Regions from separate parts of the Arthrobacter sp. TMS2-4 genome, predicted to be linked through region 1. Evidence: predicted binding sites of a transcription regulator. Region 1 holds the regulator's gene; the other holds the start of a gene.
The links. The regulator HspR, encoded in region 1, represses chaperone genes until heat shock. The targets are predictions, from matches to a motif close to AAGTTGAGTCNNNNNGACTCAACTT.
Positions count from the first base shown of each region.

Region 1 (6,953 bases):
GGACAAGATCGCGCTGCAGAGGCTCAAGGAAGCCGCCGAGCAGGCTAAGAAGGAGCTGTCCTCGGCGACCTCCACCAACATCTCCCTGCAGTACCTCTCCGTGACGCCGGACGGACCCGTCCACCTCGACGAGCACCTCTCCCGCGCCAAGTTCCAGGACCTCACCAAGGATCTGCTGGACCGCACGAAGAAGCCGTTCCACGACGTCATCACCGAAGCCGGTATCAAGGTGGCCGACATCGACCACATCGTCCTCGTCGGCGGTTCCACCCGCATGCCCGCGGTCAGCGAGCTCGTCAAGGAACTCGCCGGCGGCAAGGAGCCCAACAAGGGCGTCAACCCGGACGAGGTCGTGGCCGTCGGTGCCGCACTGCAGGCCGGTGTGCTGAAGGGCGAGCGCAAGGACGTCCTCCTCATCGACGTCACCCCGCTGTCCCTCGGTATCGAGACCAAGGGCGGCATGATGACCAAGCTCATCGAGCGCAACACGGCCATCCCCACCAAGCGCAGCGAGACCTTCACCACGGCGGACGACAACCAGCCGTCCGTGGCCATCCAGGTGTTCCAGGGCGAGCGCGAGTTCACCCGCGACAACAAGCCGCTGGGCACGTTCGAGCTGACCGGCATCGCGCCGGCGCCGCGCGGCGTCCCGCAGGTCGAGGTCACCTTCGACATCGACGCCAACGGCATCGTGCACGTGTCCGCCAAGGACAAGGGCACCGGCACCGAGCAGTCGATGACCATCACCGGTGGTTCCTCCCTCTCCAAGGAGGACATCGACCGCATGGTGCGGGAGGCCGAGGAGCACGCCGCCGAGGACAAGCAGCGCCGCGAGGCCGCCGACGTCCGCAACGGTGCCGAGCAGCTCGCCTACTCGGTGGACAAGCTGATCGCCGACAACGCGGACAAGCTGCCGGAAGAGGTCAGGACCGAGGTCCAGGCCGACGTCGACGCCCTCAAGAAGGCTCTCGAGACGCAGGACAACGACGACGAGGTGAAGGTGGCTTACGAGAAGCTGCAGGCGTCGCAGTCCAAGCTCGGTGAAGCGATCTACGCCTCGGCCCAGCAGGACGCCGGCCAGCCCGGTGCCGCCCCCGCCGACGACCAGCCGGCCTCCGCGGGCACCGACGAGGACATCGTCGACGCCGAAGTGGTCGACGAAGACACCAGCGAGAAGAAGTAACATGCCGCACCACGGAAATGAAGAAGAGCACCAGTCAGAGCCGGTGAACCCGTCCGACAGCCGGAACATCGACCCTGAGACAGGCGACGTCCGTGGGCAGCAGCAGGATGCCGGCGAGCCGGTCGCGGAGGAATCCGCGGCCGGTGCGCAGGACACGCCCGTAGCCGACGCCTCCGAGGGGGATGCACTGGCCCAGGCCGAGGCCATCCTGAACGAGGCCGGCGCCGAGGGCGAGACCAACCCGGCGGTGGACGTCGTCGCGGAACTCCGCACCGACCTGCTCCGCCTGCAGGCGGAGTACGTCAACTACCGGCGTCGGGTGGAGCGTGACCGGGACGTCGCCCGCGACCAGGCGGTCATCGGCGTCCTCAACTCGCTGATGCCCGTCCTCGACGACATCGACGCCGCGCGCCAGCACGGCGATCTCGCGGAGGGCCCGTTCGCGGCCATCGCGGGAAAGCTCGAGAACGTCCTGAAGGCGTACGAACTGGCCCGCATCGACGAAGTGGGTGTCGTGTTCGACCCGAACATCCACGAGGCACTCATGCAGCAGCCGAGCGCCGAGGTCCAGGCCGACAGCGTCAGCCAGATCCTCCGTGCGGGCTACCGCAAGGGCGAGCGCGTCCTCCGTGCCGCCCAGGTGATCGTGGCAGTGCCGGAGTAGTTGTACCCGCCGGGTGGGATGGTCTTCCCGGGCCAACGAAATTCCTGCGCTCGCAGAGCTCGCGAAGGAATATTAAAGGCCCTACGGAAGACCACCCCACCCGGTTCTCCCCGATGTGGCGGATACAGGAAGCTGTACCCCGACGCTTCGGGCCCCACACTTTCAGCAGTACCTAGGAAGGAGACACCAATTGGCCAGTCAGGATTGGGTCGACAAGGATTTCTACAAGATCCTCGGTGTCTCCAAGGACGCGTCCGGTGACGAGATCAAGAAGGCGTACCGGAAGCTCGCCCGCAAGCACCACCCTGACCAGAACCAGGGGGCCGCAGCGTCGGAGCGCACCTTCAAGGACGTGTCGGAGGCCTACTCCGTGCTGTCCGATCCCGAAGAGCGCCAGCAGTACGACGCCATCCGCGCGATGGGCGGCGGCGCGCGCTTCTCGGCGGGTGGAGCGGGCGGCGGCGCCGGCGGCAACGCCGGCTTCGAGGACGTCTTCGGCAACCTCTTCGGCCAGGGTGCGGGAAGCCGCCAGCGTACCGGCTTCTCCAACAGCAACCTGCCCCCCGAGTTCGCCGACCTGTTCGGCGGCGGCGGGGGCATGGGCGGCGGTGGCTTCCCGGGCGGATTCCAGTCCACCCGCCCGCAGAAGGGCGCCGACCGCACGGCGAGCACGTCCATCTCCTTCGCCGGTGCCATCAACGGCACGACGATCGGACTGCGCGAGCCCTCCGGGGAGCAGATCGACGTCCGCATCCCCGCGGGCATCCGTGACGGCCAGAAAGTCCGCGTCAAGGGCAAGGGCCAGCCGGGCCAGGCCGGCCCTGGTGATCTCATGGTCAGCGTCAGCGTGAAGGAGCACCCGCTCTTCAAGCGCGACGGCGACAACATCCGCGTCCACGTGCCCGTCAGCTTCCCGGAGGCTGCGCTCGGTGCCGAGATCCAGGTCCCGACGCTCTCCGGTGAGATGGTCACCATGCGGGTGCCCGCCGGCACGCCGTCCGGCAGGACGCTCCGGCTCAAGGGCCGGGGTGTGAAGACGTCGAAGGCGACCGGCGACCTGCTCGTGACCGTCGACGTCGTCGTTCCGCAGAACCTGTCCAAGGAGGCCCAGGCCGCCGTGGAGACCTTCCGCGCGGCCACGAAGGACGCGGATCCCCGCGCCGGTCTTGCCGCGAAGGCGCGCCTGTAGCAGCACGCTCGAGCAGGACCCGGGAGCATCGGTAACGGAAGGAGGGCTGCCCGCAATGGACCACACCCTGCCCATCTACGTCATCTCGGTGGCCGCCGAGCTCGCCGACATGCATCCGCAGACCCTCCGCCAGTACGACCGCCTCGGCCTCGTCACGCCGAGCCGGGCGCCGGGCCGTGCGCGGCGCTACTCGCAGAAGGACGTCAGCACCCTCCGCCAGGTCCAGCGACTCTCGCAGGAGGGCGTGTCGCTCGAGGGCATCCGGAGGATCCTCGACCTCGAGAACCAGGTTGCTGCCCTGCAGTCCCGCGTCGTGGAACTGTCCGCCGAACTGGCGGCCCGCCGGGTCCAGGCGGAGTCGAGCCGGGTGTTCGCCGCCGGGCTCGCGGGGGACGTCGTCACCCTCGCCCGCGGGCAGCGCCCGCGGCCCCGCAGTCAGGCCCTCATGGTGTGGCGTCCCGAACCGGCCCGCACCGCGTACAACCGGCCCCCCTACACCTAGGCGCCCGACCGCACCGCCGGTCCCGCCCCGGTGGAGCCGCGGACCACCAGGTCCGACTGGAACAGGATCTCCGTGCGCGTGGTGCGGTCCCCGTCCAGTTCCGTGACCAGGGCGTGGACGGCCGCCTCGGCCATCGCCGCCACGTTCTGCCGCAGCGTCGTCAGCGGAGGATCGGTGAAGGCCATGAGCGGCGAGTCGTCGAACCCGACCACCGAGATGTCCTCCGGCACCCGGAGGCCCCGGGTCTGTGCGGCGCGTACGGCCCCGAGGGCCATGACGTCCGAAGCGCAGACGATTCCTGTGTGTCCCGAATCGATGAGCTCGTTGGCCGCACTCTGTCCGCCCTCGATACTGAACATGCTCGTCGCGATGTGCGGTCCGGCGTCGTCCTCCCCGAGGAACTGGAGAAGCCCGGAGTGGAAGCCCTCCAGCTTTCGTCGGCTCGGGATGAACCGGTCGGGGCCGGACGCGAAGCCGACGCGCTGATGGCCCTGTGCCACGAGGTGCCGGACGGCCGTGCGGATGGCCGTGGCGTCGTCGTTCGAGACGGACGGTGCGTCGATCTCGGGCCTGGCGCCGTTGACGAGGACGAACGGCACGCGGCCGCGCAGGCGACGATAGCGCTCCATGCTCGCCCGGCCGTCGGAGTGGGCGGCGCAGACGAAGATGATCCCGCTCACGCCCTGATCCAGCATGAGGGCGACGTACTCGTCCTCGGTGATGCCGCCACCCGGCAGGGTGCACAGGGCAGGAATGTAGTCGTTCGGCGCCAGGAGTGCGGCGATCGCGCCGGCGAACGCCGGGAAGATCGGATTCACGAGATCCGGGACGACGACGCCGATCTGCCCCTTGGAGCGTCCGGCCGTCCGGGACGGCCGCTCGTAGCCCAGGCTGTCCATCGCCGCGAGGACGGCTTCCCGGGTCTCCTGGGAGGCGCCGCCCTTGCCGTTCAGGACCCGCGACACCGTGGGGACGCTGACGCCGGCGGTGCGGGCGACGTCGTCCAGGCGCGGCCGCTCGTTACGCTTGCCGGGAGTCATGGCCCCAATCTAGCGCAGCCCCCGGTCCGGTTGGAAAGATTGCGTGAAAGTTTTGTAAATTCCTTGACGATGGCCGCGTGCCCTCCTTAGGGTCGGGATATCCACCCCCCGTCCGGCCTGCAGCGACGCATGCCGGGGAAGGACCACCATGACCCTGAACAGCTTGGACACGGGCCGGACCGGCGGGAGACCAGCGCTGCGGCGCCGCTCCCGACTGGCCGCCGTCGTCCTGACCGCCCCGCTCCTCGCGACCTTCATGCCGGCGCCCGCGCTGGCCGACCACACGACCCCGCCGGGCACGGTGGCGCTGGTCGGCTCCCTGCAGGCGGAACTCGGCTGCCCCGACGACTGGCAGCCGGAGTGCGCCGCCACGACGCTCGTCCCCGTGGACGGCTCTCCGGACACGTGGTCGGCGACCTTCGACGTCCCCGCCGGAGCCTACGAGTACAAGGTGGCGCTCAACGGGTCCTGGGGTGAGAACTACGGCGCCGACGGCGCTGCCGGTGGCGCGAACCTGGCGCTCCAGGCCCCGGGCGGCCCCGTGACCTTCACGTACAACCACCGCACGCACGTCATCTCGAGCGACGCGCCCAGTGCGCCGACGGGGTCGACGGCGGCGCACTGGCTGACGGCAGACACCCTCGCCTGGGGTGCGGACGTGCCCGCCGACGCCCGCTTCCGGCTCTACTCCGCTCCGGAGGGCGGGCTCGCCGCCGCCGACGACGCCGTCACGGGCGGCACCTACATCGACCTCGACCGCGGCGGCGACGCCCTGCCCGCGGATCTCGCGGCCCGCTACCCGCATCTGGCGGAGCTGCCGACCGTGACCCTCGGCACGAAGGACGCGCGGACGGCTGGGGACCTGCTGAAGGGGCAACTGCTCCTGGCCGCCGTCTCGCCGGAGGGAGACCTCCTCGCATCCACGGGCGTCCAGGTGCCCGGCGTGCTCGACGACCTGTACGCGAGCGCGGCACGCCAGGAGCTCGGCCTCAGCTGGAAGGGTAAGAAGCCCGAGCTTCAGCTCTGGGCCCCCACGGCGCGCAGCGTGTCCGTGCAGGTCTTCCGCGACGGCTCCGGCGGGGACCCGATCGCCACCCGCCCCCTGCGCGCGGGCAAGGACGGCGTGTGGAGCATCAAGGGCGAGAAGGACTGGAACGGTGCGTACTACCTCTACGACGTCGAGGTCTTCGTCCCCGAGACCGGCGCCGTCGAGCACAACCTCGTGACCGACCCCTACAGCGTCGGGCTCTCCACGAACTCGGAGCGTTCGCTGATCGTGGACCTCGCCGATCCGGCACTCATGCCGTCGTCGTGGTCGGCCCTGCCGAAACCGGCGCTCGAGCGACCGGAGGAGCTGTCCGTCTACGAACTCCACGTGCGCGATTTCTCGGTCTCCGACACCACCGTGCCCGAAGCGGAGCGCGGCACCTACGCCGCGTTCAGCAGGACGGACAGTGCCGGCATGCAGCGGCTCTCGGAGCTGGCGGACAGCGGGCTCAACGCCGTCCACCTCCTGCCCGTGAACGACATCGGCACCATCGAGGAGGACCGGGCGCAGCAGGCCGAACCCGCGTGCGACCTCGAGGCGTTCGCCCCCGACAGCACCGAACAGCAGCAGTGCGTCAGCGCGGTCGCGGGCCGGGACGGCTTCAACTGGGGCTACGATCCGCTGCACTACACGACACCCGAGGGCTCCTACTCGACGAATCCCGGGGACGCCACGCGCATCCGCGAGTTCCGGGGGATGGTCGCCTCGCTCAACGAGTCGGGGCTGCGGGTCATCCAGGACATCGTCTACAACCACACCGCGGGTGCCGGCCAGTCCTCGGACAACAACCTCGACCGGATCGTCCCCGGCTACTACCACCGCCTGGACCCCGCGTCGGGTGCTGTCGAGACCTCGACCTGCTGCCCGAACACGGCGACCGAGCACACCATGATGGGCAAGCTGATGGTCGACTCGATCGTGACGCTCGCGCGCACCTACAAGCTCGACGGGTTCCGGTTCGACCTCATGGGGCACCACACCAAGCAGAACATCCTCGATGTCCGTGCCGCGCTCGACAAGCTGACACTGAAGCGTGACGGCGTGGACGGCAGATCCATCTACCTCTACGGCGAGGGCTGGAACTTCGGGGAGGTCGCGGACAACGCCCGGTTCGTCCAGGCGACCCAGGCGAACATGGCCGGCACCGGCATCGGCACGTTCAACGACCGGCTCCGCGACGCCGTGCGCGGTGGCGGACCGTTCGACGACGACCCGCGGATCCAGGGTTTCGCCTCCGGGCTGCTGACCGACCCGAACGGCGTCGCCGGCAACGGGACCGAGGCCGAACAGCGCGCCGAACTGCTGCTGTCGCAGGACCAGATCCGGG
Region 1 is NZ_JBTNDI010000011.1:19,778-26,730, forward strand. It holds gene dnaK (molecular chaperone DnaK) at 1-1,183, shown strand, start outside; gene ACX80F_RS13340 (nucleotide exchange factor GrpE) at 1,185-1,847, shown strand; gene ACX80F_RS13345 (DnaJ C-terminal domain-containing protein) at 2,038-3,036, shown strand; gene ACX80F_RS13350 (heat shock protein transcriptional repressor HspR) at 3,092-3,538, shown strand; gene ACX80F_RS13355 (LacI family DNA-binding transcriptional regulator) at 3,535-4,578, opposite strand; gene pulA (pullulanase-type alpha-1,6-glucosidase) at 4,727-6,953, shown strand, end outside.

Region 2 (6,953 bases), on a different contig from region 1:
GGTCACTTCGTGGCCACGGGAAGCCAGGTGCCAGGCGGTGGCGGCGCCGGCGAGACCTGCTCCCACCACGACGTATTTCGAGGTGTTCATGTCTCTTGTTGCTCCACATCTCAAGCGGGACGGTGTCAGCGAGATTCACTTCCAGGCGACCGCAGACGGTCCCCGGACACACAGGAGGGGGAAGCGCCGATGCGCGTCCCCCTCCCGAACATCAGGAGATCAGGTCCGTCAGACGGTTGCCTTGTCGGTGCCGGCGGGGGAGACGACCTCCGCGGTGGGCTCCATGTTCTCGGCATCGACCATCCACGCGTACTGCTCGAGCTTGGCGATGAAGCCGTGCAGCAGGTCCGCCGTGGTGGGATCCTCCTCGTCGATCTGGTCGTGGACGTCCCGCATGGTCTTGACGCTGGCATTCAGCATCCGGACCACGAGGCCCACGGTGTCCTTGGTCGAGACGAGGCCCGCCGGGAACGGGTCGATCTTGGTGCCCTCGGCCACGGCCACGCTGCGGCCGTCGGGCACGGCATGCAGTGCGCGCATTCGCTCCGCCATCTCGTCCGCGAAGAGGCGTGCGTCCTCGATGATCTCGTCGAGCTGCAAGTGGAGGTCACGGAAGTTCTTGCCGACCACGTTCCAGTGGGCCTGCTTGCCCTGCAGGTGCAACTCGATGAGATCGACGAGGACGGCCTGCATGTTGTCTGTGAGGGTGGGTGATGCCTTCATGGATCCTCCAGTGCTAGAGAGATTTTCTCCCGTCGGCCGGGGCGCCGGAAGCGCCGATTCCTGCCGCAGGGACTTCTTTCACCCTAGCCGCGCGCGTTGGTCAATTCCAGCCGATCTGCCTACGCTAAGGGGACTTACGGTTTCGTCGTCCAGATGCCTGCAACGGTGCGCGGACGACGCCGGAGTCCGATCTAGGAGGAACCGTTTTGGCTTCAGTGCAGGAATCCATCGACGTATCAGTACCGGTCAGCACCGCTTACAACCAGTGGACCCAGTTCGAGAGCTTCCCCCAGTTCATGGGAGGGGTCGAGTCGATCACGCAGACCACGGAGACCTCCACCCACTGGGTGACGAGCATCGGGGGCGTGCGCCGCGAGTTCGATGCCGAGATCACCGAGCAGCACCCCGACGAGCGGGTGGCCTGGAAGAGCACCGACGGCGAATCCCACGCGGGCGTGGTCACCTTCCACCGTCTGGACGAGAACACCACCCGACTCATGGTGCAGATCGACTGGCACCCTGAGACCTTCATCGAGAAGGTCGGGGCCGTCGTCAATGCGGACACCTCACAGGTGAAGGGCGACCTCAAGCGGTTCAAGGCGTTCATCGAGAACAGCGGTGGCGAGACGGGCGCCTGGCGTGGCGACGTCGCGGCGCCGTTCTCGGGTGTCACCACCGAGGCGGAGCCGGCGAACAGCACCCTGCCGGACACCTCGACGGACGATCCCGAGTCGGGCGGTCCGCGCGTCGGCTGACGTGTTTCGAACGAGAAGAGGCGGGCCCCGGAAGGGGTCCGCCTCTTCCCGTTCCACGGGATCGGCGTCGAGGCCCGGCGCCGGGCGATCGGCCAGCGGGCGCGTCGGGTCAGGCGCGACGCAGTCGGTAGCCGTCCTCCCGGTGGATGAGGCGGCGGCCGCCGCCGTCGTTCAGCAGGACCCATACCACGGAGGCGTCGTCGGTCCTCATGTCCAGCACGCCGCCAAGCTTGGATCCGGAGGCGTGCTGGAGGACGACGTGCTGGCCGCCCCGAAAGCCCGACCAGTCCTGGGCGTCGGCATGGGCGGTGAGGGGCAGGACGTTCATGGCGGGCCTTTCGAGAGGTTCCGGAGATTCCACGCTAGCCGTGCTCGCTGAACGGCGCGTGAACGCCCGCTGAAGGTCTCTCACCCGCACGGGGTCACAGGGTCCGCCAGCTCCCGCTCGTCAGGTGCGATCCCGCCTGGGGTCCCATGAGGAGCATCCCGCCGTCGACCACGAACGAGGCCCCGTTGACGTAGCTGGAAGCACCGGAGGCGAGGAAGGCCACGACGTCGGCGATCTCCTCCGGCGCGCCGGGCCGGCCGAGGGGGATGCCGGGACGGTCCATGTCGCGCGGGTCCTGATCCTGGGAGTCGTTCATGGGCGTGTTGATCTCGCCGGGCAGCACGGCGTTCGCGGTGATGCCCCGGTCCGCCAGTTCGAGCGCGATGGTCCGGATGAGGCCGCCGAGGCCGTGCTTGGAGGCGTCGTACGCGGCGGAGCCCACGCGGGGCTGCTCCTGGTGCACGCTGGTGACGGCGATGATGCGTCCGCCCCGGCCGCCGTCGAGCATGTGCTGCGCCGCGCGCTGCAGGCAGACGAAGGCGCCATCGAGGTTGGCACCCATGGTGCCGCGCCAGGTCTCCCAGTCCGTGTCCATGAACATGGTGCCGCCGTTGACTCCGGCGTTGTTGACGAAGACGTCGAGGCCGCCGAGCTCCTGCGCGAGGTGGTCGACGACGTCGCCGCAGGCCGGCGCGTCCGTGGTGTCGAGCCGCGCGACGGCGGCCTGAACGCCCTTCTCCCGCACGAGCCGCGCGGTCTCCTCGGCGCCCTCCTGGTCGGAGTGCCAGGTTACGCCGACGTCGCAGCCCGCCGCAGCGAGGGCGAGGGCCGTCGCGCGGCCGATGCCGGAATCGGAGCCGGTGACGATTGCTTTGCTCGGTGTGAAGTCCATGCCCCCCATCCTTCGCACCCGGCCCCCCGGCATGCAAGCGGAACTCCTCGAAGGACGCCGCGTACCCTCGGACAGGTGTCCGGGGGTACGCGCGGTGGGTGGTCCTACGCGTCGACGGCGCCCTGGGGTGTCGCATCGGAGGATGACGACCGCACCGGTTCGGCGGATTCCCCGCTGATCACTTCGATCTTGCGGGGCCTCGCGCGTTCGATGACGGGGATCGTCACGCTGAGCACGCCGTTCTCGTAGCGGGCGGCGATGCCCTCCGTGTCGACGCCCTGGCCGAGATTGAGCTGGCGCAGGAACGAGCCGCTCTCGCGCTCGCGGGTCAGCCACTTGACGCCCTCGGCGCTCCGCAGCGTGCGCTCGGCGCGGATGGTGAGGAGCTGGCCGTCGACGTCGATGTCGACGGATCCCGGGTCGATACCCGGGAGGTCCGCGGAGAGCACGTAGTGGTCCTTCTCACGGTAGAGGTCCATCGGCATGAGGCGCAGTCCGGGACGGCCCTCCAACAGGGCGCCGGTCACGCGGTCCAGTTCACGGAAAGGGTCGAATTTCATGGCCACGGGAAACAACTCCTTCGCTGATGCCACCTGTGGGTGGTTGGTTCGTCAGGGTTGAGCGCCCTCCGCTCAACTACGAAGAATGTTAGCACTCGGATGCGGCGAGTGCTAAGGGTTGGTGTTCGCCCAGAACGAACGCTCCGGGACGCAGAAAAGGCCCGTCCCGACATATCGGTACGAGCCTTTCCGTGGTGCTCTCACGAGCTGATTCCCAGTGCCTGCGCGGGGCCTCGATCCCCGGGCCTTCCGCGTGTGAAGCGGATGCTCTACCAGACTGAGCTACACAGGCAATTGGTTCTCCCATAGCTTAGGCCATCCGCGCCCCGTGCCAAATTCCCCCTACCTCCACCCCTGGCACGGCCGCGCCGGGCGGGAGTCCGGCGCCGTGCTGGCCATCGCGGTGCGGCCTCAGTAGCCTGAAGGAAAGCCTGCTGAGCGTTGTGGACGCCATCAGGCATCACCCCACGAAGGGACACCACCATGGACAACCAGGACATCCTCCAGCGCATCCAGACCCTCGTCCAGGAGGAGCACGACCTCCGTGACCAGCCCCAGGGTGCCGAAGCCGATCAGCAGGACCACGCGACCCGCCTCAAGCAGGTCGAGGAGGAACTCGACCAGTGCTGGGACCTGCTGCGCCGGCGCCGCGCGAAGGCCGACGCCGGAGAGGACCCGGCAGACGCCGACGCGCGCCCCGTCAGCCAGGTGGAGGGGTACCGCCAGTAATGGCCCTGCCGCTCGTACTGTTCGACGTCAACGAGACCCTCTCGGATCTGGGGCGGATGTCCCAGCACTTCGAGGAGGTGGGGGCTCCTCCACAACTCGCCGCGCTCTGGTTCGCCTCCGTGCTCCGTGACGGGTTCGCCCTCACGGCCGCCGGGCAGAACACGCCCTTCGGCGAGGTCGCCGAGGACGCGCTGCGCACGGTCCTCGCGGACCAGCCGCTCAACCGGGACCCCGGGGACGCGGTAGGCCACGTGATGACGAGCCTGCAGGCGCTGCCTGTCCACCCGGACGTCGCCGAGGGGATCCGGGCCCTGGCCGGCAGTGGCTTCGAGGTGGCAGCCCTCACCAACGGTGCCGCCGCGACCGCGGAAGGCCTCCTCGAGCGGGCAGGCGTGCGCGGAGATGTCGGCTCCGTCCTGTCCGTCGAGGATGCGCCGCGATGGAAGCCGGCCCCGGAGTCCTATGCCTACGCCCTCCAGGAGCTCCAGCGGGAGGCGGGCGACGTCGTGCTCGTCGCGGTCCACCCGTGGGACATCGACGGGGCCGCGCGTGCGGGTCTCCGCACGGTCTGGCTCAACCGCTCAGGCGCTCCCTACCCCGCCGTCATGACCCGCCCGGACCACGAGGTGTCGGCGATCACCGAGCTGCCCCGCCTCCTCGCAGGATGACCGCCCCACTGGGTGACCGACGCAGGTCCTGTCCGTCCGATGGACACGCTGCGGGCCGCGCAAGGCCCAGGGCGAGACATCTCTTGTCGCCGTCCGATCCGCTCCCGCGCTACGCTGGTCATTCTGGTGAGCCGGGAAGTCTGGTCGGCGCTCATACGAGCGAGCCCGATCCCAGGAACCCATGACTTCCCACGACACACCGTCCAGCCCGCCCGGAACGTCCCGCGGCGCAACGGTCTTCAGCCGGAGCAGCTACCCGGAACACCTGCGCATCTCCGGCATCCTGCGCAAGGAGACCGTCGGCGGAGGACTTCTCCTCGTCGCCACCGTGCTGGCCCTCATCCTCGCCAACACCGCCGCGGCGGACACCTACTTCGCCGTCCGCGACTTCCGGTTCGGCTACGAACCCTGGCACCTCGAGCTGAGCGTCGGCGCCTGGGCCGCGGACGGACTGCTCGCCATCTTCTTCTTCCTCGCCGGCCTCGAGCTGAAACGCGAGTTCGTCGCCGGTGACCTGCGCAAGTTCGACCGGGCGATCGTCCCCGTCGCCGCGGCGATCGGCGGCGTCGTCGTGCCGGCCCTGGTGTACGTCGCCATCACGCTGAATGCGGGCCCCGAGGCCCTGCGCGGCTGGGCCATCCCGACGGCGACGGACATCGCCTTCGCCGTGGCCGTCCTCGCCGTCGTCGGCTCCTCACTCCCCAGCTCGCTGCGCATCTTCCTGCTGACGCTCGCCGTCGTGGACGACCTCCTGGCCATCAGCATCATCGCGTTCTTCTACTCGGAGGACATCTCCGTCCCGCCGCTGCTGATCGCGCTCGTCCCGCTGGCGCTCTTCGCCTTCCTCGCGCAGCGCTTCCCCACCTTCTTCCAGCGCCGGGTCTGGGCTCCCTGGCTGATCCTGCTGCCGCTCGGCTTCGTGGTGTGGGCCCTGGTGCACGAATCAGGGGTGCACGCGACCGTCGCCGGCGTCCTGCTCGGCTTCGCGATCCCCGTCCTCCCGCACGGCGTGAAGGCCTCCGACCTGGACGACCCGGCAGAGCCCGTGGACATCGAGCCGGCCGACGGTCCGGCCAAGGCGCACGACGTGCAGCCCGACGGGCTGGCCGACACCCTCGAGCACCGCATCCGCCCGCTGTCCGCAGGCTTCGCCGTGCCGGTCTTCGCCTTCTTCTCAGCAGGAGTGGCCATCGGCGGCGTCGACGGACTCGTGAGTGCCGTCACCGATCCCATCGCCGTCGGCATCATGGTCGCCCTCGTCATCGGCAAGCCCGTCGGGATCCTGCTGGCCACCCTCGCCGTCACGAAGACCACGAAGGCGAACCTCGACCCCGATCTCACCTGGGTGGACATCATCGGCGTCGCCTTGCTGGCGGGCGTCGGGTTCACGGTGTCGCTGCTCATCAGCGAGCTCGGTTTCGGCCAGGGCACTCCGGAGGACGACCACGCGAAGGTCGCCATCCTCCTCGGATCCCTGATTGCCGCACTCGCCGCCGCCGCGCTGCTGCGCCTGCGGAACAAGCGGTACCGCGAGATCGAGGAGCAGGAGAAGATCGACGCCGATCACGACGGCATCCCCGACGTGTTCGAGCAGCGCTAAGTCAGGCGTTCGCGCGCCGCCACAGCCAGGACAGCGTCAGGGCGCCGGCACTGCGGCGGAAGCCGCTGCGCCCGGAGACGAGCTCGAGTACGGCCCAGAGGGCCAGGCACACGGCACTGGCCCGGCGCAGGCGCTCGCGGTTCTGCTCCTCGAGCGCCAGGAAGGACGCCGCGCCGAGCGCCGCCCATCCCAGGATGGGCGCGTTCGGCTTCTGGGCGACCGTCTGGCGGCCGAGGCTGTCGGTGAAGAATCCCATCACGCGCCCTTCTTCTTCGAGGAGCCGGAGTCCTTCGCGGACCCGGCCTTCTTCTCGCGGTTCTTCTCGACACTGCGCCGCAGGGCCTCCATGAGGTCCAGGACGTTGTCGCCGTCGTCGTCGCCCTTCGCGCCGCCGAACGTCTCCTCGGTGTCGAGGGTGTCGCCCTTCTCGATCTTCGCCTCGATCAGGGTGCGCAGCTGTACCTGGTACTCGTCGGTGAAATTCTCGGGGTCGAAGTCGGTGGAGAAGGAGTCGACGAGCGCAGCCGACATCTCCCTCTCCTTGGCCGAGATCCGTACTTTCTCCTCGAGGGACGGGAAGGACGCCTCGCGCACCTCGTCGTCCCACAGGAGCGTCTGGAGCATCAGGACGTCGCCCCGCACGCGCAGGGCGGCGAGGCGGCTCTTCTGGCGGAGTGAGAACTGTACGATCGCGGTGC
Region 2 is NZ_JBTNDI010000003.1:155,467-162,419, forward strand. It holds gene solA (N-methyl-L-tryptophan oxidase) at 1-90, opposite strand, end outside; gene ACX80F_RS06235 (Dps family protein) at 229-723, opposite strand; gene ACX80F_RS06240 (SRPBCC family protein) at 939-1,478, shown strand; gene ACX80F_RS06245 (hypothetical protein) at 1,588-1,806, opposite strand; gene ACX80F_RS06250 (SDR family oxidoreductase) at 1,901-2,707, opposite strand; gene ACX80F_RS06255 (Hsp20/alpha crystallin family protein) at 2,803-3,258, opposite strand; tRNA gene ACX80F_RS06260 (tRNA-Val) at 3,477-3,550, opposite strand; gene ACX80F_RS06265 (DUF2630 family protein) at 3,742-3,987, shown strand; gene ACX80F_RS06270 (haloacid dehalogenase type II) at 3,987-4,655, shown strand; gene nhaA (Na+/H+ antiporter NhaA) at 4,837-6,255, shown strand; gene ACX80F_RS06280 (hypothetical protein) at 6,257-6,511, opposite strand; gene ku (non-homologous end joining protein Ku) at 6,511-6,953, opposite strand, start outside.
Region 2: a site for HspR is predicted at 3,313-3,337, ahead of ACX80F_RS06255 (Hsp20/alpha crystallin family protein). Genes of this name have one in related genera too.